DNA from 2 places in the Nonomuraea sp. NPDC050451 genome. Region 2 is predicted to be linked to the other one. Evidence: riboswitches for the same ligand, from Rfam matches in the RefSeq annotation. Region 2 holds a riboswitch; the other holds the start of a gene.
What was found. A riboswitch is a leader RNA that binds a small molecule or an ion and turns the genes downstream of it on or off. The one in region 2 is predicted to bind glycine.
Positions count from the first base shown of each region.

Region 1 (11,746 bases), on a different contig from region 2:
CGCAGCTCCTTCTCGGCCTCCTCCGGGTCGCCCGCGGTCGTCGCCAGCCGGGCCAGCGCGAGGTGGGCCAGCGGCACGTACGCGGCCGTGCCGACCCCCAGGACGGCCTGCCAGGCGGCCCTGGCCTGCTCGGCGCGCCCCTCCCGTTCGAACCCCTGCGCCAGGTGGCAGGCGGCCTGAGCGGCGTACTCGGGGTGGCCGGTGGCCAGCGCGGTCCTGGCGGCGACCCGGGCGGCCTCCACGTCGCCGCGCTCCTCCAGCACCACGGCGAGCCCCACCGCGGCCTGGGCCCGGTCCGGGCCGTGGGGGTCGGCGACCAGCTCGGCGAGGATGGCGGCGGCGCCGTCGAGATCACCGCGTTCGGCCAGGCGGCGGGCGGCGTCGAGAGGCGGGGTCTCCAGCTCTGAGAACGTCAAGAGAGCTCCTTCTGGCGACGGTCGCACCGAGCCTAACGATTTCTGGCGATCATGTCTGCTCAGTTGACGCGGAAGGACTGACCGGCTTCGGACCCCGGCGCAGCAGCACCGCGAACGAGTCCCCTGCCGCCGCCACGGACGCCCGCCTGGAGGGCGCGGGCGCCGTGGTGGGGCCGCCAGGCTCCTAGTCCTCGTACGCCTCCAGCGGCGGGCAGGAGCACACCAGGTTCCGGTCCCCGTACGCCTGGTCGATCCGGCGCACCGGCACCCAGTACTTCCCGTCCCGCAGCGACGGCAGCGGATAGGCGGCCTCGCTGCGCGTGTACGGGTGGGTCCACTCGTCGGCGCTGACCGACTCGGCCGTGTGGGGCGCGTTCCGCAGCGGGTTGTCCACGGAGTCGTAGGCCCCCGACGCCACCTTGTCGATCTCGCCGCGGATGGCGATCAGCGCGTCCACGAACCGGTCGAGCTCCCCGAGGTCCTCGCTCTCGGTCGGCTCGATCATCAGCGTCCCCGCCACGGGGAACGACATGGTCGGCGCGTGGAAGCCGTAGTCGATGAGCCGCTTGGCCACGTCGTCCACGGTGACCCCGGTCTCCTTGGTGATCTGCCGCAGGTCGACGATGCACTCGTGGGCCACCAACCCGCCGCGTCCCGTGTAGAGCACGGGGTAGTGCGGGGCGAGCCGCCTGGCCAGGTAGTTGGCCGACAGGATGGCCTGCTCGGTGGCAGCCGTGAGCCCCTCTGAGCCCATCATCCTGATGTAGGCCCACGAGATCGGCAGGATCCCGGCCGAGCCGTACGGGGCCGCCGAGACGGGACCCACCGGCGTGCCGTTGTGCAGCGGGTGGCCGGGCAGGAAGGCCGCCAGGTGGCCGCGGACCGCGACGGGGCCGACACCGGGGCCGCCGCCGCCGTGCGGGATGCAGAACGTCTTGTGCAGGTTGAGGTGGGACACGTCTGCGCCGAACTCGCCCGGCTTGGCCAGCCCGACCAGCGCGTTGAGGTTGGCTCCGTCCACGTAGACCTGGCCGCCGGCCTCGTGCACCTTGGCGCACACCTCGGTGATCGTCTCCTCGTACACCCCGTGCGTCGAGGGGTACGTCACCATGATCGCGGCCAGCGCGTCACGGTGCTTGGCGATCTTGGCGTCGAGGTCGGCCAGGTCCACGTTGCCGTCGGAGTCGCAGGCCACGACCACGACCCGCATGCCCGCCATGACCGCGCTGGCGGCGTTGGTGCCGTGGGCGGAGGACGGGATGAGGCAGACGTCGCGCTCGCCGTGGCCGTTGGCGCGGTGGTAGGCGCGGATGGCCAGCAGCCCGGCGAACTCGCCCTGCGAGCCGGCGTTCGGCTGGATGGAGACGCGGTCGTAGCCGGTCACCTCGGCCAGCCAGTCCTCCAGCGTGCCGATCAGCTCGCGGTAGCCCTCGGCCTGGTCGTCCGGCGCGTACGGGTGGATCGCGGCGAACTCGGGCCAGGTGATCGGCTCCATCTCGGTGGTCGCGTTCAGCTTCATGGTGCAGGAGCCGAGCGGGATCATGGAGCGGTCGAGCGCGATGTCCTTGTCCTGCAGCTTGCGCAGGTAGCGCAGCATGGCGGTCTCGGAGCGGTGGCTGTGGAAGACCGGGTGGCTGAGGTAGCCGGACTCGCGCGCCAGCGAGGCGGGCAGCGCGTCCGCGTCGAGGGCGAGCACGTCGCCGCGCTCGACGCCGAAGGCGGCCCACACCTTGGCGACCTCGGCGGCGCCGGTCTTCTCGTCGCAGGAGATCGACACGTGGTCGTCGTCGACCCGCCAGAGGTTCACGCCCTGCTCGACGGCGGCGGCGACCACTTCGGCGGCCCGGCCGGGCACGCGTACGAGCACGGTGTCGAAGAACTCGCCGTGCACGACCTCCAGGCCCGCCTGGCGCAGCCCGCCGGCCAGGGCCGCGGCGTGCCGGTGCACCCGGTGGGCGATCCGGCGCAGCCCCTCGGGGCCGTGGTAGACGGCGTACATGCTCGCGATGACGGCGAGCAGGACCTGCGCGGTGCAGATGTTGCTGGTGGCCTTCTCGCGGCGGATGTGCTGCTCGCGGGTCTGCAGGGCCAGCCGGTACGCGGGGTCGCCGTCGGCGTCCACCGACACGCCCACCAGGCGGCCGGGGAGCTGGCGCTGCAGGCCCTCGCGTACGGACATGTAGGCCGCGTGCGGCCCGCCGAACCCGAACGGCACCCCGAACCGCTGCGAGGACCCGATCGCGATGTCGGCTCCCAGCTCGCCGGGCGCGGCCACGAGGGTGAGGGCCAGCAGGTCGGCGGCGGCCACGACGAGCGCGCCCGCCTCGTGCGCGGCGGCGGCCACGGCGCGGAAGTCGCGCAGCCGCCCGGACGCGCCCGGGTACTGGACGAGCACGCCGAAGCACTCGGGCAGCTCGCCCTCGAGGGTGTGCTCCACCAGCGTGATGCCCAGGGGCTCGGCCCTGGTGGCGAGCACGGCCTTGGTCTGCGGCAGCGCGTCGGCGTCCACCACGAACACGCTGCTCTTGGACTTGCCCGAGCGGCGGGCCAGGGTCATCGCCTCGGCGGCGGCCGTGCTCTCGTCGAGGAGGGAGGCGCCCGCGACGGGCAGGCCCGTCAGGTCGGAGACGACGGTCTGGAAGTTCAGCAGCGCCTCGAGGCGGCCCTGCGAGATCTCCGGCTGGTACGGGGTGTAGGCGGTGTACCAGCCCGGGTTCTCCAGCAGGTTGCGCCGGATGACGGCGGGCGTGATCGTGTCGTGGTAACCCAGGCCGATCATGGAGGTGAGCACGCGGTTGCGCCCGGCCAGGGCGCGCAGCTCGGCGATGGCCTCGGCCTCGCCGACGGCGGCGGGCAGCTGGAGCCGGTCCTTGGCCCTGATGGCCTCGGGGACGGCCACGGCCACCAGATCCGCCACGGACTCGAAGCCCACGGCCTCGAGCATGCGCTGCTGCTCGGCCGCGGAGGGGCCGATGTGCCTGGACGAGAAGGGCGGAGCTGACAGGTCGGTCATGGACAGTGCCTCCTGAGGCTATGGAGACCGGCGCCGTGGCGCGGGCGAGTGCCGGATCTCCCCCTCTGTCAGCGCGGCGACGCCGCGACCTGAGAGCTTCACCCCGGGACTGGGGCTTGCACCGTCGGTGAGGCGCGCCTGGCGGGTGCGCCTGCTTTCCAGAGTTGCCTCACCCGAGCGGTACAGGGTGCCTGAGAGATTCCGGGGAGGGTTGCTCCTTCGGCGCCCTGAGACCCGGGGGTCTCAAGGACTCTCCCGCACGGGGTCGTCAGCCTTGCTGTCCTAGATTACAACCCTCCGCGTTACGCATGAATTTCCCCGGTAACGCGTTATGTGCGGATTGCCCGGTGGGCCGCGTCCTGCGGCCCACGGCAGGAGGGGGTGTGCTAGCTGAGGCGCCGCGCGCGGCGACGGCGGGCGAGCTCGTCAGCGGGGTGGTCGGCCGGGACGGTGTCCTCGACCGCCGCTCGTTCCCCCGGCAGCTCCGCGAGGGAGCCCTCGACCTCTCGCCAGACCCGGCCGAGCGCGATGCCGAACACGCCCTGACCGCCCTGGAGCAGGTCTATCACCTCGTCGGCCGAGGTGCACTCGTAGACGCTGACGCCGTCGCTCATGAGCGTGATCTGCGCGAGGTCGGCGACCCCGCGGTCACGCAGGTGCTGCACGGCCGTGCGGATCTGCTGCAGCGACACCCCGGTGTCGAGCAGCCGCTTGACGACCTTGAGCACCAGGATGTCGCGGAAGCTGTAGAGCCGCTGGGAGCCCGAGCCCTGCGCGGCTCTTATCGTGGGCTCCACGAGGCCTGTGCGCGCCCAGTAGTCGAGCTGCCTGTAGGTGATGCCGGCCGCCGCGCAGGCCGTCGGCCCGCGGTATCCGATGTCCGCCGGCAGCGTCGCCGGCTGTTCGTCGAAGAGCAGGCCCTGCTCCCCGGCACGCTGCCGCGCGCTCTCGCGCCGAACCGGATCTTCCTGGCCGGCCGTCTTTCCCTCGCCGCTGCTGACCGCCACGCGGACCTCCGGCTTTCTCTCATCCCGTGGCCTGATCTGGGGGTTCGTAAAGGGCGACCACGGGTTTCACTTGCACCGTAGGACCGTGACCATGCTCAGTCAACGATCCGGCTCGGCGCGTCGTGAAGCGTAAATGCACCGAAATACCTACCCCGCCCTGCCGAAGTCTTCGGGAGTGATCGTGTCAAGGAACTCCCTGAACTTCTCCACCTCGTCTTCCTGGTCGTCCGGGATGATCACCCCGGCCTCCTGGACGACCTCCTCGCTGGCGAAGATGCGCGCTCCGGTGCGCAGGGCGAGCGCGATCGAGTCGGACGGCCGCGCGCTCACCTCCACGCCGTTGGAGAACACCAGGTCGGCGAAGAAGATGCCGTCGCGCAGGGCGACGATGTTGACCGCTCGCAGGCCGACACCCAGAGCGCTCAGCACGTCTCGGAAGAGGTCGTGGGTGAGCGGCCGCGGCGGCGGCTCCTCCGCTTGGGCCAGAGCGATGGCCGTCGCCTCGGTCATGCCAATCCATATAGGAAGGAACCGCTCCCCGTGTGCCTCCTTGAGCAAGACGATCGGCTGATTTGTGGGCATCTCAACTCGAACGCCCACGACCTCCATCTGCAACACGGGCTGCTCCGTATTCCTGACCGGTCACCCGGCACAGCTATTTGCGGGTCGCTACTGCTGACTGGCTACTGCAATTCAACGTAACACCCGGCGGGCATGGAATGCGCCTCCGCCTCCCAGCTCGCCAGGGTCTCAACGCCCCAGCACGGACCGGATCCCCGACCGCACAAGGGATGCGTGCAGGTCGAGCAGGAGTGTGGAAAGCTCCCTGGCGACCTCGTCGGCCTCCCCGATGGCGCCGGGGGCCCGCCTTTTGAGTATGGGGGCGACGGTCTGCTCGACGAGCCCGCACTCGCGCTCGGCCGCCGCCTTGACCGCGCGCAGGTGGCGGGCGTGCAGGCCGAAACGGGCCAGCGCGCCGACGCTGCGGGCCACGTTGAGTGCCTCCTCGTCGTAGCGCCTGGCCACCGGGGCGAGCAGGCCGTAGTCCTCCAGCTCGGTGAGCGTCTCGTCGTCGATCCCCGCCGCCTCGAGCAGCTCGGCCCGGCTGAGCCGGACCTCCTGCTTCTCCTGTACGGCGCGCGGGCGGCCGAAGCTCTCGGCCATCCTGTCCTTGATCACCCGCAGCGGCAGGTAATGGTCGCGCTGCTCGCGCAGGATGAAGCGCAGCTGCTCCACGTGCAGGTGAGTGAACTTGCGGTAGCCGGACGGGCTGCGCTCGGGCTCGATCAGCCCCTCACCCTCCAGGAAGCGGATCTTGGAGATCGTCACATCGGGGAACTCGCCCTGAAGGAGCGCGAGCACCTCCCCGATGCTCATGTGAGAGCGTGCCGCCTGGGAGGTCATCCGACCTCCCAGGACGGCGCGTCCACGAGTCGCCCACTTGGCCCGATCATGCGCCGGCGTGAGTCCGCATCAGGAAGACGAGGCGGAACTTGCCGATCTGCACCTCGTCTCCGGAGTGCAGAGGGACCTCCTCGATGCGCTCCCTGTTGACGTAGGTGCCGTTGAGGCTGCCCACGTCACGCACGGAGAACTGGCCGCCGGGATGGCGGTAGAACTCGACGTGGCGGCGGGAGACCGTGATGTCGTCGAGGAAGATGTCGCTCTCCGGATGGCGACCGGTCGTGGTGAGGTTTTTGTCCAGCCGGAAGCGGCTCCCCTGGTTGGGGCCTCTGGTCACCGTGAGCAGCGCCGTGCCGGGCGGCAGCTGCTCGACCAGCGCCCGCTCCGCCAGGAGCATGTCGCCTGCCTCAGCCTCGTATGCCTCGATTCCCGCGATGGAGATCGTCGACGTGGTGTCCCCGGAGACCTCGGGTCTGGTCAGCGGTGACCCACAGCGGGAACAGAAACGGGCATCCTCGGGGTTGGCGTGCCCGCACTGCGTGCAGTAGACGCTCGGCATCGATCGGCTCGGCCTCCTACCGCGAAGACGCGGCGACGGTGCTCAAAGACGCGCCTCGCTTCGCTTTTTCAAGTTTGCGAATGCCGCAACATACGCTGATCAGCGGCAAAGGTCAAGGCGGGGCACTGGACTGTGGTTTGGACGCAGACAAAGTTACCGCCGCTTCCGCCCCGTGGTCCATGCCGCCGCGCGTTTCTACATTACGATCTTGCGGCACTGTCTGGGCGCGTCAACCGTAATGGCTTTTTCGTCACTCTCCGCGACCATTGTTCACATGGCGGCCTGCTCCACGATGCGGGCCCACCGTTCGAGTAGGGCCTGGGCGCCGTCCATGTCGCCCGCCTCGGCCCACAGATCGGTCACGGGCTCGGTGGCGGCGGGCAGCACGAGCACCCAGCTCCCGTCGTCGTGGGCCACCCGGACGCCGTCGGTGGTGTCGATGCGCCGGCTCTCGTGCTCGGCTTCCGCCGTCTCGATGACCGAGCGCATGACGGCCCCCTTGGCCGCCCACGGCGTGGGGATCGTGCGCTTGAGCATCTTGACCTCGGGGATCCTGGCGTCGATCTGGCTGAGCGACAGGCGGGTTCGGGCCACCAGCCCGAGCAGGCGCATGAACGAGGCCAGCCCGTCGATGGCGGGGCTGAACTCCGGCACGACAAAGCCGCCGCGCCCGTCCGCCGCAAAGATCATGTCGGCGCCGGCGGCGGCCGAGGTGAGGGCGTCGAGCGCGGTGGAGGTCCACTGCACCTGCACGCCGTGGAAGCGGCAGACCTGCTCGGCGACCCTGGTCGTGGTGACCGGCAGGGCCACCTGGCCGCCCCTGCGCTCGGCGGCGACGAGGTCGAGCACGACGAGCAGGGAGCGCTCGTCGTTGATGAGCTGGCCCATCTCGTCCACCAGGGCGATGCGCTCGCCGACCGGGTCGAACCGGACCCCGAACGCCGCCCGCGACGAGCTGACCAGCTCCGACAGGCGCTGCAGGTCGCGGCGGCGCTCGGCGAGCGTCTCGGTGGGCGAGACGTCGTCGAGGCGGGCGTTGACGGTGAGCACCTCGACCCCGACGCGGCCGAGCAGCGTGGGCAGCACCAGCGAGGAGGTGCCCCCAGCACAGTCCACGACGACCTTCATGTCCCTGACGTCGCCCACGTCCACGTGGCGCAGCAGCTCGTGGGTGTAGTCCTCGACGGCCCTGGACGGATACGTGAGCTCGGCGATCTCCCCCGGGAACGCGCGCCTGAACTCCTGCCGGGAGAAGACCCGCTCCAGCTTGCGCTGCGCGGCCGGGGGCAGGTCGACGCCGCGGCCGTCCATGATCACGATGTCCACGCTCTGCGGGTCACCCGGGGTGGTGCGCAGGGTGATGCCGCCCGCGGCCGACTCGCGGGCCGTGTGGAAGCGCGTGACCGGCAGCGGGGCGGCCTCCAGGTCCAGGACGTTGATCGCGCCCGCGGTGAGCGCGCCGATGACGGCCCGCTTGAGCGCCCTGGCGGCCAGGGAGCAGTCGCGGGAGGTGACGACGTACTCGCCCTTCTTGAGGGTGGTGGCGTACGCGCTGGCCAGCCGGACGCACAGCTCGGCGGTGATCTCGACGTTGACCAGGCCGCTGACACCCCTGGGGCCGAACAGGTTGCGCTGGCCGCGAGACTCCCAGATGACGCTGGTGTTGACGACCGCGCCGGCCTCGATGGTCTTGAACGGGTAGACCCTGACGCCGCTGGAGACGTACGCCTCGGGTTCGATGACGCACTCGTCGCCGATGACGGCGTTCTCCTCGATGCGGGCGCCGGCCATGATGTCGGTGCTCTTGCCGATGACGCAGCCGCGCAGGTGGGCGCCGGGACCCAGGTAGACGTTGTCGTGGACGACCGCGCGGTGCAGGAAGGCGCCCTCACGGACGACCGCGTTGTTGCCGAGCACGGTGTATTCGCGCAGCTCCGCGCCCGCCTCGACCTTGGCGTAGTCGCCGATGAGCAGCGGGCCCTTGAGCACGGCGTCGGGGTCGATCGAGGCCGAGTCGGCGACCCAGACGCCCGGCGAGAGCTCGAAGCCCCCGATCTCCAGGTTGACCCGGCCGGACAGGGCGTCGGCCTGGGCCTTGAGGTAACTGTCGTGGGTGCCGACGTCCTCCCAGTAGCCGTCGGCCACGTAGCCGTAGATGGCGGCGCCGCGGTCGAGGAGGGCGGGGAAGACGTCGGAGGACCAGTCGACGGGCTCGCCCGCGGCGACGGCGTCGAGGACCTCCGGCTCCATGATGTAGATGCCGGTGTTGACGGTGTCGGAGAAGACCTGGCCCCAGGTGGGCTTCTCGAGAAACCGCTGAACGCGCCCCCCGTCGTCGACGATGATGATCCCGAATTCGAGGGGGTTCGGCACTCGTTTGAGACCGATTGTCACAAGTGCCGAATTTTCACGATGGAACCGGATCATGTCGGTTAAATCGATATCTGTCAGGGCGTCGCCGGAGATCACCAGGAAACGGTCGTCGCGGAGCCGGTCCTCGGCGTTCTTGACGCTGCCGGCCGTGCCGAGAGGCAGGTCCTCGGTGGCGTACTGGAGGCTCATGCCCAGTTCGTCGCCGTCGCCGAAGTAGTTGCGCACGAGCGCCGCCAGGAACTGGAGCGTGACCACCGTCTCGGTGATGCCGTGGCGCTTCAGCAGGCGCAGCACGTGCTCCATGATCGGGCGGTTGACCACGGGCAGCAGGGGCTTGGGCTGGTTGGCGGTCATGGGACGCAGCCGAGTTCCCTCTCCGCCTGCCATGACGACCGCCTTCACCCGATCACTCCTTTTTGGCCGAGGTTACGAGTTGCAGCACCTGTACCACATACAACACGCCTGCCCACCAGTACAGGCCCGTTCCCCAAAGCGCGAATGCCCACCCGACAATTCGTGCTATATCGGCATACCACCCCGTGTGGGAGGCAAGGAAGAGGAGAGGGAAGGCGTACATGAGGTTGAACATGGCGGCCTTGCCCAGGTAATGCACCTGAAGTGCCTTGTATCCATGTTTGCGAAGTACGGGGATGAAACAGGCGACGAAGAGTTCGCGTCCGAGGATGACCGCGACCAGCCACCACGGGATCACGTCGCGTAGCACCAGGCCGATGATGGTGGCGAAGACGTAGAGCTTGTCGGCCGCGGGGTCGATGATCCGGCCGAGCCTGCTGGTCTGGTTGAAGGCGCGAGCGATCTTCCCGTCGAGCCAGTCCGTGAAACCGGCCACCGCGAGGATCGCGATCGCCCATCCGTCCGCCTTGGGCCCGAGAACCAGCCAGAGGAACACGGGGACGCCGAGGAGTCGCAGGAAGCTCAGCAGGTTGGGAACCGTCCAGATCCGGTCCTCGGCGGAAGTTTCGCTCACGAGCAGACCCTACTGCGTGGAACTCTGACACAGCGGCCCCGCATCGGACGCTCACATTTCCGGCCTTCCCGCCCACGCCAGACGGCTCCCACACCCCACGGGCAACGGATGGCCGATCCCCACCCGAGGTCACGGAACGTCGCCCCCTGGGCAACGGCCGGCATCCCGGGGTACGGGCACCTCTCGGGGGACGGGCGGACACCTTCCAACGCAGCGGCGGGCGCCTTCGGAAGCGACGGCCGGGAGCCTCGCACGGCATGCCCGCGCTCCCGGCCGGTGGGTCAGGTGCGGAGGAAGGCGTGGGTGCGGCCCAGATCCTCGAAGCCGAGCTTGGCGTAGAAGTCCTTCGGCCAGTCGGCCGCGTCGGCCACCAGGAAGATCAGCTCGGCCTGCGCCGCCTCCGCGAGCAGCGCGGTCATGAGGGCACGCGCGTGCCCCTTGCCCCGATGATCCGCGCCGGTGAAGACGCTCTCGATCTGGGCGACGCCCCCGTGCTCGTACAGGTCGGCCCGGGCGGCGATCTCCCCGTCCGGGGCGCGTACCCCCCAGAAGCTCACCGCGTCGGCGCCGCGCAGCCGGCCCTCCACGCGGCGGGCGAGCCGGTCGATCACCTCGTCCGGCGCCTGCGGCAGCGTGTGGCGCCAGTCGCGCCGCAGCACCGGCAGCAGCTCGGCCAGGGAGAGCCGCTCAGCCGCCACAGACTCGGACGGGCTTGTGCCGCGGAAGGCCATGATCAGGTTCGTCTCGTGCTCGTAGCCGGCGGCCAGGAACGCGGGCGCGAGCGCCGTACCGAGCCGGTCGTCGTCCACGCACACCAGCCGGTGCTCCCGCTCCGCGAGCGCCTCGTCGGCCGCCCGCAGCAGCCGCTCCGCCGCGTCCCGGGCCTCCTGCGGCGTGTCCGGGACCGGCCCGGGGCCGGCGCCGACGATGAGCTTGTTGTCGTCGTGCGAGCCGGGATAGCGGTCGTCGAGCACCGCGAACCCGCCCGGGACGGCCGTCTCCCGTGGCGCCCTGCGGCGCGCGAAGGCGTGCTGGAAGCCCACCGCGCGGGCCAGGTCCGGGACGAGCTCAGCCGACACGCCGCACCACCTCGATGAACGCCCGGATGAGCGCCGAGTCCTTCACCCCGGGCGAGGTCTCCAGGCCGCTGGAAACGTCGACGCCCCACGGGGCGGCCGCCGCGATAGCCTCGGTCACGTTGGACGGGGTGAGCCCGCCGGCCAGCAGCCACTGGCCCGACGCGCGGCCGCGGACGGCCGCCCAGTCCCACGCCTGCCCGGAGCCGGCGTGCGGCGCGTCCACCAGGAGCAGGTCCTCGTCGTAGGCCCCACAGCGCAGGTCGGCCTCCGCGTCGACGGCCCTGATCAGCTTGAGGCCGAGGTCCTTGAGCGCGGTGAAGTCGCCGTGCGGGTGCTTGCCGTGCAGCTGGATGGCCCGTACGCCGGACACCAGCGCCGCCGCGCGCACCGTGTCAGGGTCCTCGCCGCGGAACACCCCGACGGTCAGCACATGGCCGGGCACCAGCGCGGCCAGCTCCGCGGCCCGCTCGGGCGCGATCCTGCGCGGGCTCCGGGTCATCACGAACCCGATCGCGTCCGCGCCCGCCTCCACGGCGGTGGTCACATGCTCGGGCTCGCTCAATCCGCAGATCTTCACATACACCACACCCCCGACCCTAGCGGCGCCGGGGGCCACCGGTGACCGTGCCGGGCCGGTCCGCCCGGAGGATGATCGGCCGTCCCCCGCCCGGCGGACGAGCGGGGCGCGGTCAGGGGCGGGGTCAGGGGCGGGGTCAGGGGCGCGGCAGGCGTACGGGGCGGAAGGAGGCGTCCACGAGGCCGGTGCGGTGGGCCACGACGGCGGCCTGGATCCGGTTGCGCAGCCCCAGCTTCTCCATGGCCGCCGCGATGTGGGTCTTGACCGTCGTCACGCCCACGTGCAGCTCCTCGGCGATCTCCGCGTTGGACAGCCCGGTGCCGACCAGGG
Region 1 covers NZ_JBITHZ010000011.1:118,882-130,627, forward strand. Annotated here, with positions in the region: gene ACIBI9_RS30910 (tetratricopeptide repeat protein) at 1-416, opposite strand, end outside; gene gcvP (aminomethyl-transferring glycine dehydrogenase) at 601-3,429, opposite strand; glycine riboswitch at 3,598-3,697, opposite strand; gene ACIBI9_RS30920 (MerR family transcriptional regulator) at 3,816-4,436, opposite strand; gene ACIBI9_RS30925 (bifunctional nuclease family protein) at 4,584-5,054, opposite strand; gene ACIBI9_RS30930 (MerR family transcriptional regulator) at 5,187-5,813, opposite strand; gene ACIBI9_RS30935 (FHA domain-containing protein) at 5,887-6,399, opposite strand; gene ACIBI9_RS30940 (sugar phosphate nucleotidyltransferase) at 6,670-9,174, opposite strand; gene ACIBI9_RS30945 (CDP-alcohol phosphatidyltransferase family protein) at 9,179-9,760, opposite strand; gene ACIBI9_RS30950 (GNAT family N-acetyltransferase) at 10,042-10,839, opposite strand; gene ACIBI9_RS30955 (phosphoribosylanthranilate isomerase) at 10,829-11,425, opposite strand; gene ACIBI9_RS30960 (response regulator) at 11,553-11,746, opposite strand, start outside.
Region 1: it holds a riboswitch for glycine, as region 2 does, so the genes downstream of both, gcvP (aminomethyl-transferring glycine dehydrogenase) here and gcvT (glycine cleavage system aminomethyltransferase GcvT) in region 2, are expected to answer to the same signal.

Region 2 (11,746 bases):
GCGTCGACCAGGTCGGCCGGCGGCACGTCCTTCAGCAGGAACCCGGCGGCCCCCGCCTTGACCGCGGCGAACGCGTACTCGTCGAGGTCGAACGTGGTCAGGATCAGCACCTTCGGGCCCTGGATGCGGCTGGTGGCCTCGACGCCGTCCATGACCGGCATGCGCACGTCCATGAGCACGACGTCCACCTCGGTGGTCTCCAGCAGTTCCAGCGCCGCGGCCCCGTCGCCGGCCTCGGCCACCACTTCGATGTCCGGCTGGGCCGCGAGCACCATCCTGAACCCGGCACGCAGCAGCTCCTGATCGTCGACCAGCATCACGCGAATCAACCCGGTCACCTCCTCTATGCCGCCTTGATCATGGGCAACCTGGCCAGAACCTCGAACCCGCCGCCCCGCAGGGGCTCCGCCGACACGGCGCCGCCGTACATGCCGACCCGCTCGCGCATGCCGATCAGGCCGTGACCGTCGACGCTCCTGGGGGCCGACGCGCCCCTGCCGTCGTCGGTCACGCGTACGACGAGCTCGGGGCCGCTGTAGTCGATCTCCACGAGCGCCTGGACGCCCGGGCCGCCGTGCTTGAGCGCGTTCGTGAGGGCCTCCTGGACGATGCGGTAGACCGCGAGCTGCTGGCCCTCGGGCAGCTCGACGGGCGCGCCGCCGACCTGGAGCCGCGCGGGCACGGCCGAGCCGCGCACGAGGTCCTCCAGCTGGCCGAGGCCCGGCTGAGGGGTGTAGTCGGTGCTCGCCTGCTCGCCCTCGCGCAGGACGCCGACCAGCCTGCGCATCTCGGCGAGCGCGGCGCGGCCGGTCTTGGAGATGGCCCTGACGGCCTCGCGGGCCTGCTCGGGATCGCTGTCGAGGGCGTAGCCCGCGCCGTCGGCCTGCACCACCATCACGCTGACGTTGTGGGCCACGACGTCGTGCAGCTCCCTGGCGATCCTGGCGCGCTCGGCCGCGGCGGCCATCCTGGCCTGCTGGTCGCGCTCGCGTTCCGCCCGTTCCGCGCGCTCTTCGAGCCCTTCCAGGTAGCGCCGGCGCGTGCTGGCGTACAGGCCGGTCAGCCAGACCGTCACCGTGAAGATCGAGGCGCTGAGGAACATCCCCAAGGTGGGCGTGTCCCACCTGGCCAGGGCCAGGAACACCCCCAGCTCCGTCACCAGCCCCGCGGCCAGCGACCAGCGGAACGAGCACCGGTACGCCACCGCCCAGAGCGCGACCAGCACGGCGAGGTTGGCGGCCAGCGGGTTGACGCCCGCCAGCCACTGCCCGAAGCTGATCAGCGCGATCGCGGCGAACGAGGCGACCGCGCGGTCGCGCCAGAGCAGCGGCAGCAGCAGCGCCGCCGACAGGGCCGCGTATCCGGCCACGCCCAGGTAGGGGCCGCTGGCCGCGGTCGCGGGGACGGACGCGTACGGGATCGCCAGGATCGCGCACAGCGTGGCGAGCGGGGCGACCCGGAGGACGCCCGCCAGCTTCTCGTGGCGTCTCGACCACGCCCGCACCTTGCCGAACACACCATCACGATATGTACCGCCGTCTGACCGTTGTTCCGCCTGGAGGTGGAAGTGTGTCTACGACCCAGGTCTTACGTGGCGGGGGACAGACCGGGGTCTTACGCCGGGCTTACGGTGACTTGGGCATTCTTGTCTCTGGGAGCGCCCCTCTAGCGGGCGAGTAAAGGGAGATCGTGATGGCGGATCATGATCGCGACGCCGGGTCGCGCGGTGAAGAGGAAGCACCGCGCGACCCGACCCCTGCGGACGAGCTTCACGAGCCTGGAGAGCCGAGCAGGCTGAAGTACGGCGAGGCCCCTCCGGGCCCCGGCTTCACGATGCCTCTCGCGCCGCCCCGGCGCCCTGACTCCTACCGGGAGTTCTTCCGGCAGAAGCAGGCCCAGGTCCTTGGCGCCGGACTCATCGGCCTCGTGATCGGCGCCCTGCTGGGCGGCACCGCCGTGGCCGTGGTCAGCGGATTCGCGCACCGGGACGAGGTGCACGGGATGTACTGGCAGGAGCCGGACCGGCTGCCCAGGCGCTTCCAGGTGCCCGAGCGCCTCGAGTCCGCCTGCGAGGAGGAGAAGGACGGCGTCTCGTGCGGCTGGGTGGTGCCGAAGGCCCCGCGGGCTGACATCCCACCGGCCCCGATTCCCGTTCCCACCAGCAGCGGCTAGGCGCGGTGCGGTAAATGGTCGATGCCGGATTCGTGTGCCGGGCTCGGTCGATTACCGAAGCCCTGTCGGTATCGACGAGTGTTTGCGAAGTGCTCGGTCACCTCGAAATTCCACGTAGTGGTGGGGCGCATTCGCATATCAGCCGTCGGATCAAAGTATGCATCACATTTCAATCACCTTCCCGGGCATCGAGAGAGCGCGCTGCCGTTCTCTCGGAGCGCCCCCTTCGGGCGAGTCGTACTCCAGTCGCGGTGCTGCGACGTGCTCTGGACGAGATCGGCGTGCCCTCACGTTGCGTCATGTGCGGGACCGGAGAAACCTGGCAAGGAAAACCACTGATCCTTGAGGTGGACCACATCAATGGCAATCCGCTGGACAATCCGGCGAGAGAACCTGAGGCTGTTGTGCCCGAACCGCCACTCGCAGACAGCGACTTTTGCCGGGCGAAACAGAGGCCGATCCGGCGTACAGGTGTGCGGGCGGGGGGACTCGAACCCCCACGGTGTCTCCACCAACAGGACCTAAACCTGCCGCGTATGCCATTTCGCCACGCCCGCGCAGCCCCCGCCAATGCGGGCCTGACATAGTTTAGCGCTCTCAGCGGGGAAGAGGAGCGCATGTGAAGACGGGTACGGGCCCTCGGCGGAGGGCCCGCCGGGGTGTTCAGCTCAGGCCGAGCTTCTTCTTGAGCCCGGCCACGTGGCCCGTGGCCTTCACGTTGTAGAGCGCCTGCTCCACCTTTCCGTCGGCGTCGATGACGAACGTCGAGCGGATGACCCCCACGACCTCCTTGCCGTACAGCTTCTTCGGGCCGTACGCGCCGTAGGCCTGATGCACGGTCAGGTCGGGGTCGGACAACAAGGGGAAGGTCAGTGCGTCATGTTCGGCGAATTTGGCAAGTTTTTCCGGTTTGTCCTTAGACACGCCGAGAACGACGAAACCCTCGGCCGTCAGCTGGCCGAGATTGTCGCGGAAGTCGCAGGCCTGCTTGGTGCAGCCGGGCGTCATCGCGGCAGGGTAGAAATAGAGGATCACCCGCTTGCCGCGGTAGGCGTCAAGTGAGACGGTCTCGCCGTCGGCGGCGGGTAGCGTGAACTCGGGCGCGGCGTCGCCGGGCGCGAGCTTGGTTTCGGTCAATGGGCCCTCCTGAGTTCCTTCCCGCCAACCTACCGGCCTGGCCGCCGTGCCGTACGGTGCGCCGACCTGACAGACTGATCAGCACCACGAACGACCGAGCTCGCACGGCACGCGGAGCGGGCGCGGCCACGTGTGAGGCCGAGAGGAGAGCCATGGCTGACACCGATCCGGACGAGCTGGAGCGACGGATCGCGCGGACGCGCGCGGAGTTGGCGCAGACGGTCGACGCCATAGCCGACCGGGTGAGCCCCAAGCGGGTCGCCGAGCGCACGGTGTCCGACGTCAAGAGCAGGGCCACGCATTTCGTGGCGTCCGTCGGCGACGCGCTGGGGGTGACGCCGCGGCCGGTCGAAGCCGGCGACCATCCCGACCAGATGTGGGAGGAGGAGCGGCCCGACCTGGCGCCGGTGCTGATCGGGATCGGCGCGGTGCTGGTCGTGGGGGCGGCCATCGTGCTCTGGCGCCGCCGCAGACGCCGCTGACCCGCGGGGGCCCGGCGGGGGCGGTCAGAGGAAGGTCCGGCCCTCGCCCCGGTACGTGGGCACCGTCTCCACCAGCGTGTCGCCGTCGATGAGGTGGAGCGCGTCGAAGCGCTCGCACATCTCGCCCGCCTTGGCGTGCCTGAACCACACCCGGTCCCCGATCCGCAGGTCCTGGGCGGCCTGGCCGAGCAGCGGGGTCTGCACCTCTCCCGCCCCCTCGTCGCGGGCGTAGTGCAGCCCGGCCGGCAGGTACGGCTGGGGCAGGCGGCTCGCGTCCGGCGTGCCCGAGGCCAGGTAGCCGCCGCCGAGCACGGTCACGGTGTCCACGTTCGGGCGGCGCACCACCGGCAGGGCGAAGAGCGCGGCCGGGTGCCCGGTGAAGCGGCGGTAGAAGTCGAACAGCCTCGGGTGGAAGAATCCCGATCCGGCCGCCACCTCCGTGATGGCCTTCTCGCGTACGGTGCGCTCGACGGACCCGGTGCCGCCGCCGTTGACGAACTCCAGGTCGGTGATCTGGCGGACGGCGTTCACGATGCGGCCGCGCCTGAGGATGAGGTCCCTGGCGGAGCGGGCCTGCATGATGCGGACGGCGCGGGTGTAGACGGCGTTCGCGGGCGGGGCGTCGCCGACCCCGCCGATCTGGGCCTCGTACGCCATCAGTCCGGCCACCCGGAACCCGGGGCGCTTGGCGACGGCGGCGGCCAGGTCGGCGGCCTCTTCCGGCTCGCGGATCGGCGAGCGGAGCACCCCAGCCCGAAATTTCCCGCCAAAGGCGATATATCCGGCGTCGATGTCGATGCAGGTCCGGATCTCGGCCCGGGGCTTCACCCCGGCCACGGCCGCCTCGGCGAAGTCCAGGTGGGCGGTCGAGTCGATGGTCACGGTGATGTGCCTGGCCGCGTTCTCGTCCCCGGCCAGCTCGGCCAGCGCGTGCCGGTCGGCCGTCGGGTAGGCCACCAGGATGTCCGTGAACCCGTGGGAGGCCAGCCACAGCGCCTCGGGGAGCGTGAAGGCCATGATGCCCCGGAAGCCGTCCATGGCCAGGATGCGTTCGAGCACGGGACGGCTGCGGACCGACTTGCTGGCCACCCGGATCGGCTTGCCCGCCGCCCGCCGTACGAGGTCGGCCGCGTTGGCCCGCATGGCCGCCAGATCGAGGATCGCGAACGGCGGCTCGAGGGCCGCCGTGGCGCGGTCATAGCGCTGGCGGTCGTCCATATGGGCAGCGTAACGGCATATCGGGCAAAAGAATATGAGTGTTGTTCACCTTGTTGCCTGCCCCGTAATGTTCGGGCAAACGGGCGGCGGGGGCGCGGTTCCGGCCACGCGGGACCCGTGTACGTGTGTCGTTGTGATGACCACGCTTCAGCAGACAGTCCCCGGCGCCGCCGTCCCCGCGCGGCACACCGGGCTGCGCCGGGCGAGCAGGGCGCTCAGACCGGCGCGAACCCTCCCTGGAGCCCTCGTCGCGCTCACGCTGGCCGCCGGGCTGGGAGCGACGGCGGCCGAGATCGTGTCGGGGCTGCTCGGCCACCGGCTCGGCTGGGTCCCCGTGAACAAACTGGTCGAGCTCGCGGGCAGGACCACCTGGCCCGAGCTGTCCACCGCCGCCGTGGCCGTGGCGGGCGCGGGCACGCTGATGCTGCTGCTGGCGATCGTGCCCGGCCAGTCGAGGCTGGTGCCGGTGGAGACGTCCGACCCGCGGATCGTCATCGGCATCACCCGCTCGGGCCTGCGCCGCACGCTCCGCGCGGCCGCCCAGCAGGTGTCCGGCGTCGACCGGGCACAGGTACGGCTGCGCAGGAGCACCATCGAGGTCACGGTCATGACGGGGACGGAGAGCTCCGGCGCGATGCTCAGGCAGGTCGGCACGGCGGTGGGTGACCGGCTGGCGGGCGTGGGCACGCTCGGCACGGGCGAGGTCGTGGTCCGGCTGCGCAGAAAGGGCGCATGATGCCCGAACGTACGGACGCGCAACGAACGCCCTCCCGCGGCAAGGGGGCCGGGATGCGGCAGTACGCGGGCAACCGCGTCGGCCTGGCCATCGTGGGCGGCACGCTGCTGGGCCTGGGCGCGTACGCCTGGCTCCGCGGCCACGGCCACCTCTTCGACCTGCCCGCCACCGCCAAGCTCCTCCCGGCCCAGACCCGCCGGGTGCTCGCCGACGAGCCCTGGCCCCTGTGGATGCTGGCGCTGAGCTTCCTGCTCCTGTCGCTGGTCTCGCTCCGCTGGTTCCTGCTCAGCCTCGGCTGGGGCCGCCGCGGCGCCCGCGACGGCACGGGCACCGCCATGCTCTTCGTCGGGCTGAAGGGCGTGGAAGGACTCGGCCGGTCGGCGGTCCGGGTCGCCGAGAACGGCCTGCGCGTCACCCTGACGTGCCCGTCCACCGCGGACGTGGGCGCGGTGGTGAGCAAACTGGACCACGACATCGTCGGCAGGATCCGCCGCGAGGTCCGCGACGACGACGCGTGCACCGTCGTCCGCCTGCACGTCCGCCGCTGAAACGCGGGTGGATATTCCCGGCGGCGTTCCGCATAAAACATTCGCCAACGATCTCCGGCCGCGTGTCGATCAGGCCGGCCGGTGATCGGCGGAGACTACTTTTCATCCTGTCGGCGCGGACGCGCAAAAACAGGAGATTCGCATGAACGGAACAGGAAAACTCGCCGCGGCTCTCGCCATTTCGGCCGGTGCCGCCATTTCCGGCGGCATTTCGTCACCGGCCCTGGCCGACGGCCGTCCGGTCATAGACGTCATCGACAATGTCGTACCGAACCCGAGGGTGCTCTCGGACCTGCTCCGAACCTGAACGTGTCACCGTCGGTGCTGTGCATCCCCACGGCACAGAACACCAACGGCGCCCATGGCGACCGCAACCAGGTGGGCAACAGCCAGACCATCAACTGCACGCAGACCGCCCAGCAGACGACGAACGCGCCCAGAGATTATGAGAAAGTCACCGGGGCGGAAGTGACGCTCCCGATGGGCCTGTCGAATGTCATCACCGTCATGTGCCCCGCCGGCAAAGTGGTGCTCGGTGGCGGATATATCATCAGCGGAAACATCCCGCCGAACGCCAACATCGACGAGATCATCGATGCGCCCACCGCCGCGAACGACGGATGGCGACTTCAATTCCTGACCGCCGGCAGCACACAATTCAGGGTGACTCCGTACGCGACCTGCGCCAGGCTGTCCTAGCTCCCGGGGTCAGCACTCGATCACGTTCACGGCCAGGCCGCCGCGCGAGGTCTCCTTGTACTTGTCCAGCATGTCCCGCCCGGTGTCCCGCATCGTCTTGATGGCACGATCCAGCGGCACGAAGTGGCGGCCGTCGCCGCGCAGGGCGATCCGGGCGGCCGTGATGGCCTTGTTGGAGGCCACCGCGTTGCGCTCGATGCACGGGATCTGGACCAGGCCGCCGATCGGGTCGCAGGTCAGGCCCAGGTTGTGCTCGATGCCGATCTCGGCCGCGTTCTCGACCTGCTCGGGCGTGCCCCCGAGGGCCTCCGTGAGGCCGGCCGAGGCCATCGAGCAGGCGGAGCCGACCTCACCCTGGCAGCCGACCTCGGCGCCCGAGATCGAGGCGTTCTCCTTGAACAGCACGCCGATCGCGCCCGCCGTCAACAGGAAGCGGACCACGCCCTCCTCGTCCGCGTGCGGGACGAAACGGGTGTAGTACGTCAGGACAGCCGGGATGATGCCGGCGGCGCCGTTGGTGGGCGCGGTGACGATGCGGCCCCCGGCGGCGTTCTCCTCGTTGACCGCCAAGGCGAACAGCGTGACCCAGTCCATGGCCTGCAGCGGGTCCTTCTCCGCCGGCTCCGACTGCAGGCGGCGGTGGAGCTGGTTGGCGCGGCGCTTGACCTTGAGACCGCCGGGCAGGACGCCCTCCTTGGAGATGCCGCGGCGCACGCACTCCGACATGACCGCCCAGAGCCGCAGCAGGCCCGAGCGGATCTCCTCCTCGGTGCGTCCGAACGCCTTCTCGTTCTCCAGCATCAGCGCGGAGATCGACAGGCCCGTGTTCGAGCAGTGCTTGAGCAGCTCCTCGCCCGTGGTGAAGGGGTGGGGCAGTACGGTGTCGTCCGGCTTGATGCGGTCGGCGCCCGTGGCCTTCTCGTCCACGACGAAGCCGCCGCCCACCGAGAAGTAGACCTTCTCCCTCAGCTTCTCGCCGTCGGCGTCGTACGCGGTGAAGCGCATGCCGTTCGGGTGCTCGGGCAGCGAGATCTTGCGTTCGAAGACGAGGTGCTCGCCCACGACGAAGCGGATCTCGTGCGTCCCGTACAGCTTGACCGTGCCCGACTCGCGCATCTCGGCCAGGCGGCCGTCGATGGAGTCGACGTCGACCAGCTCGGGCTTCTCACCGGACAGGCCGAGCAGGACCGCCTTGTCGCTGCCGTGGCCCTTGCCGGTCAGGCCGAGCGAGCCGTACAGGATGGCCTCGACCCGCGTGACCCGGGAGAGCAGGCCGTCGTCGTGCAGCCCGCGGGCGAACTTGTGCGCGGCCGCCATCGGGCCTCCCGTGTGGGAGCTCGACGGGCCGATGCCGATTTTGAAAAGGTCGAAGACGCTGATCGCCATTGATGGCGCCTTTCATGCTGGGGCCGGGGCCCCGCGCAGGGCCCCGGCAAAAAGGTCAGGAATCGCCTGAGGTGAGCGCCGTGTACTCCTCGGCGGAGAGCACGTCCTCGGCGTCGCCCTCGACGCGCACCCGGAACATCCAGCCATCGCCGTACGGGTCACTGTTGACCAGGCTGGGGTCGTCGACCACGGCCTGGTTCACCTCGACGACCTCACCCCCGACGGGGGTGTAGATCTCGTTCACCGACTTGGTCGACTCCACCTCGCCGACGGAGTCGCCCGGCTCCACGGTCGAGCCGACGTCGGGGAGCTGCACGAAGACGACGTCACCAAGAGAGTTGGCGGCGAAGGCCGTGACGCCGATCGTCACGGTGAGGCCGTCGTCGAGGCCGGCCACCCACTCGTGCTCCTTGGTGTAGCTCAGGTCGTCAGGGATGTTGCTCACTTGTTCCTCCTGTAGAAGGGCAGCTCTACCAAATCCATAGGTTCATGGCTGCCCCGGATGTCCACGGCCAGGCCTGATTCGGCGCCGGTGTCCACGTAGGCCATCGCGATGGGCCTGCCCAGGCTCTGGGAGGGCGCACCGCTGGTGACCTCGCCGACGACGGCGCCGTCTTTGGTGACCGGGTAGCCGTGGCGCGGCACCCGGCGTCCCCGCGCGACCAGGCCGACGAGCCGGCGCCGGGGCGGGTCGTCCTTGACCGCCTCGAGCGCCGACCGGCCGACGAAGTCGCCCGGCTTGTCGAATTTCACCACTCTGCCCAGCCCCGCGTCGAACGGGGTCAGCTCGGCGCTCAGTTCGTTGCCGTAGAGCGGCATCCCGGCCTCGAGCCTGAGGGTGTCGCGGCTGGACAGGCCGGCGGGCTTGAGCCCGTACGGCTCACCCGCCGCCATGAGGGCGTGCCAGAGCGGCACCGCGTCCTGGTTGGCGACGAACAGCTCGAACCCGTCCTCGCCGGTGTAGCCGGTGCGGGCGATCAGCGCCTGCCGCCCGTCGACCAGGTCGGGCAGGCCCGCGTAGTACTTGAGCCCGTCGAGGTCGGCGTCGGTGAGCGTGGCGAGGATCTCCTGGGATCGGGGCCCCTGTACGGCGATCAGCGCGTACTGGTCCGACCGGTCCTCGACCAGCACGTCGAACGCCTTCGACCGCTCAATCAGCTCTTTTGCCACTTTTTCGTAGTTCGAGGCGTTTGCCACGACCATGAACTCGTCGTCGTCGAGCCGGTAGACGATGAGGTCGTCGAGCACCCCGCCGCGCTCGTTGACGATCATGGTGTACCTGGCCCGCCCTGTCGCCAGCGCCGACAGGTGGCCGACCAGCGCGTAGTCGAGCGCCTGCCCGGCCTGCGGCCCGGTCAGGAAGATTTCGCCCATGTGGGAGAGGTCGAACAGCCCGGCCGCCTGGCGAACGGCGTTGTGCTCCGCGGACTCACTCCCGTACCGGAGCGGCATGAGCCACCCGGCGAAGTCGGTGAGCGTGGCGCCGAGGCTCTCGTGAACGTCTCGTAGCGGTGTAGATCGGGACATTTGTCGCACCTCTGCACAGGATTGGATGCCAGCATCCTCCCCCTCTGTCATCGATGCCTGAGAGCTTCGCCCGAGTTTTGCCGGACTTTCACCTTCGGCGAGGCCCCGCGGGCCTGCTTTCCAGAGGTCACCTCCGGACGGGAAGCGTGGCAGATTTCCCGTCCGGCGTCCGCGCGGTCCTTTGCCTTGAGAGGTTTGCGGGGAGGGCTTGCTCCTTCAGGGACCCTGACCGGCTGTCAGGGCACTCTCCCGCACGGTTTCGCCGGTGATGCCCGTCAGCCTAGTGCCGTGATGGGGTTGTTGTCGCGTTCTGATCGCTCATGAACCACTCCGGGGGGTGGTGACGTCGAAGGGGTATGAATCGGCGAACGACGGCTTTCGGCCTGCTGACCACCCTGGCCCTCACGGGCTGCGGCGCATCGGAGGCCGCGTCCCCGCCCCGTTATGAGGCGAACCTGACGGTGCTCGAAGGCGGCGGGCACGGCCCGCAGCTGTGCATGATGGTCATGGAGTCGTTGCCGCCGCAGTGCGGCGGTCCTGACGTCGTCGGCTGGGACTGGGGCAAGGTGGATCACGAGTCGCAGGGCGGCGTGAAGTGGGGCCGGTACCGCGTCGTGGGCACCTGGGACGGCACCAGACTGACGCTCACCGAGCCGCCGGGCGCTCCCGCGAAGTCGGCCCCCGCTCAGGAGGAGGACCTCACCAGCCCGTGCCCGGCGCCGGAGGGCGGCTGGCGGCCCGTCGATCCCGCCAAGGCGACCCAGCAGGCGCTGGACCAGGCGTTGGCGCGGGCCGGCACGGCAGGGGAGTTCGCGGGCGCCTGGCTGGACCAGAGCTACATGAAGGGGCTCCCCGCGGAGTCGCCGGAGGCCAACGACCCGCGGCGGCTGGTGCTCAACCTGAAGTTCACGGGCGACCTGTCCGGCCGCGAGGCGTGGATCCGCGAGGTGTGGGGCGGCGCGCTGTGCGTCAGCGGCGCGGCGCGCAGCCAGAGCGAGCTGGAGGCGATCCAGCGGGAGGTCCAGGCCGAACTGGGCGACCGTCTCGTCTCGGTGTCGTCCGGCGTGCGGAGCAACCAGGTGAACGCGCAGGTCTGGGTGGTCACCGACGAGCAGCGCCGCGACCTCGACGCCAGGCACGGAGCCGGGGCCGTGGCCCTGAACGGCGTGCTCAGACCCGTGGGGTGAGAGCGGTCAGCAGGCCGCCACGAGCGCCTCGAAGAGGGCGCCGTCCTCGGCCGCCTCGGGGTGCCACTGCACGGCCACGGCGAAGGGGGCCGAGTCCAGCTCGACCGCCTCGATCGTGCCGTCATCGGCGGTGGCGGTGACCGTGAGGCCGGGCGCGAGCCGGTCGATGGCCTGGTGGTGGTAGTGGGGGACGGTCACGGGCTCCGTGCCCAGCGCCTTGGCCAGGCGGCTGCCGGGGACGGGCGTGACGGGCAGCGGGCCGAACCGGCCGGGGGCGGGGGAGTGGCCGGTGTGTCCCACGACGTCGGGGAGGTGCTGGTGGAGGCTGCCCCCGAGGGCGATGTTGAGCACCTGGAGGCCGCGGCAGATGCCGAGGTAGGGGAGGCCGGCGTCGAGGGCCGCCGCGATCAGCCCAAACTCGGCCTCATCCCGAAATTTGCGGATATAGCCGGTTTGATCCCCCGGCTCCTGCCCGTACCGGGCCGGATCGACGTCCCCGCCACCGGCCAGGATCAGGCCGTCCAGGCGGCCGACGACCTGCGCCGGCTCGCCGGCCGGCGGCAGCACGATGGGCTGCCCGCCGGCGCGTACGACCTGCTCCACGTACATGTACGGCAGGAGCGCCACGGTCATGTCCCAGACCGTGAACTTCGC
Region 2 covers NZ_JBITHZ010000013.1:198,299-210,044, forward strand. Annotated here, with positions in the region: gene ACIBI9_RS34455 (response regulator transcription factor) at 1-329, opposite strand, end outside; gene ACIBI9_RS34460 (sensor histidine kinase) at 344-1,516, opposite strand; gene ACIBI9_RS34465 (hypothetical protein) at 1,693-2,172, shown strand; tRNA gene ACIBI9_RS34470 (tRNA-Leu) at 2,647-2,729, opposite strand; gene bcp (thioredoxin-dependent thiol peroxidase) at 2,836-3,309, opposite strand; gene ACIBI9_RS34480 (DUF3618 domain-containing protein) at 3,462-3,791, shown strand; gene ACIBI9_RS34485 (amino acid deaminase/aldolase) at 3,816-5,009, opposite strand; gene ACIBI9_RS34490 (DUF6286 domain-containing protein) at 5,146-5,745, shown strand; gene ACIBI9_RS34495 (hypothetical protein) at 5,742-6,293, shown strand; gene ACIBI9_RS34500 (hypothetical protein) at 6,436-6,600, shown strand; gene ACIBI9_RS34505 (hypothetical protein) at 6,603-6,992, shown strand; gene ACIBI9_RS34510 (L-serine ammonia-lyase) at 7,002-8,378, opposite strand; gene gcvH (glycine cleavage system protein GcvH) at 8,434-8,823, opposite strand; gene gcvT (glycine cleavage system aminomethyltransferase GcvT) at 8,820-9,905, opposite strand; glycine riboswitch at 9,940-10,039, opposite strand; glycine riboswitch at 10,070-10,167, opposite strand; gene ACIBI9_RS34525 (hypothetical protein) at 10,262-11,092, shown strand; gene ACIBI9_RS34530 (gamma-glutamyl-gamma-aminobutyrate hydrolase family protein) at 11,099-11,746, opposite strand, start outside.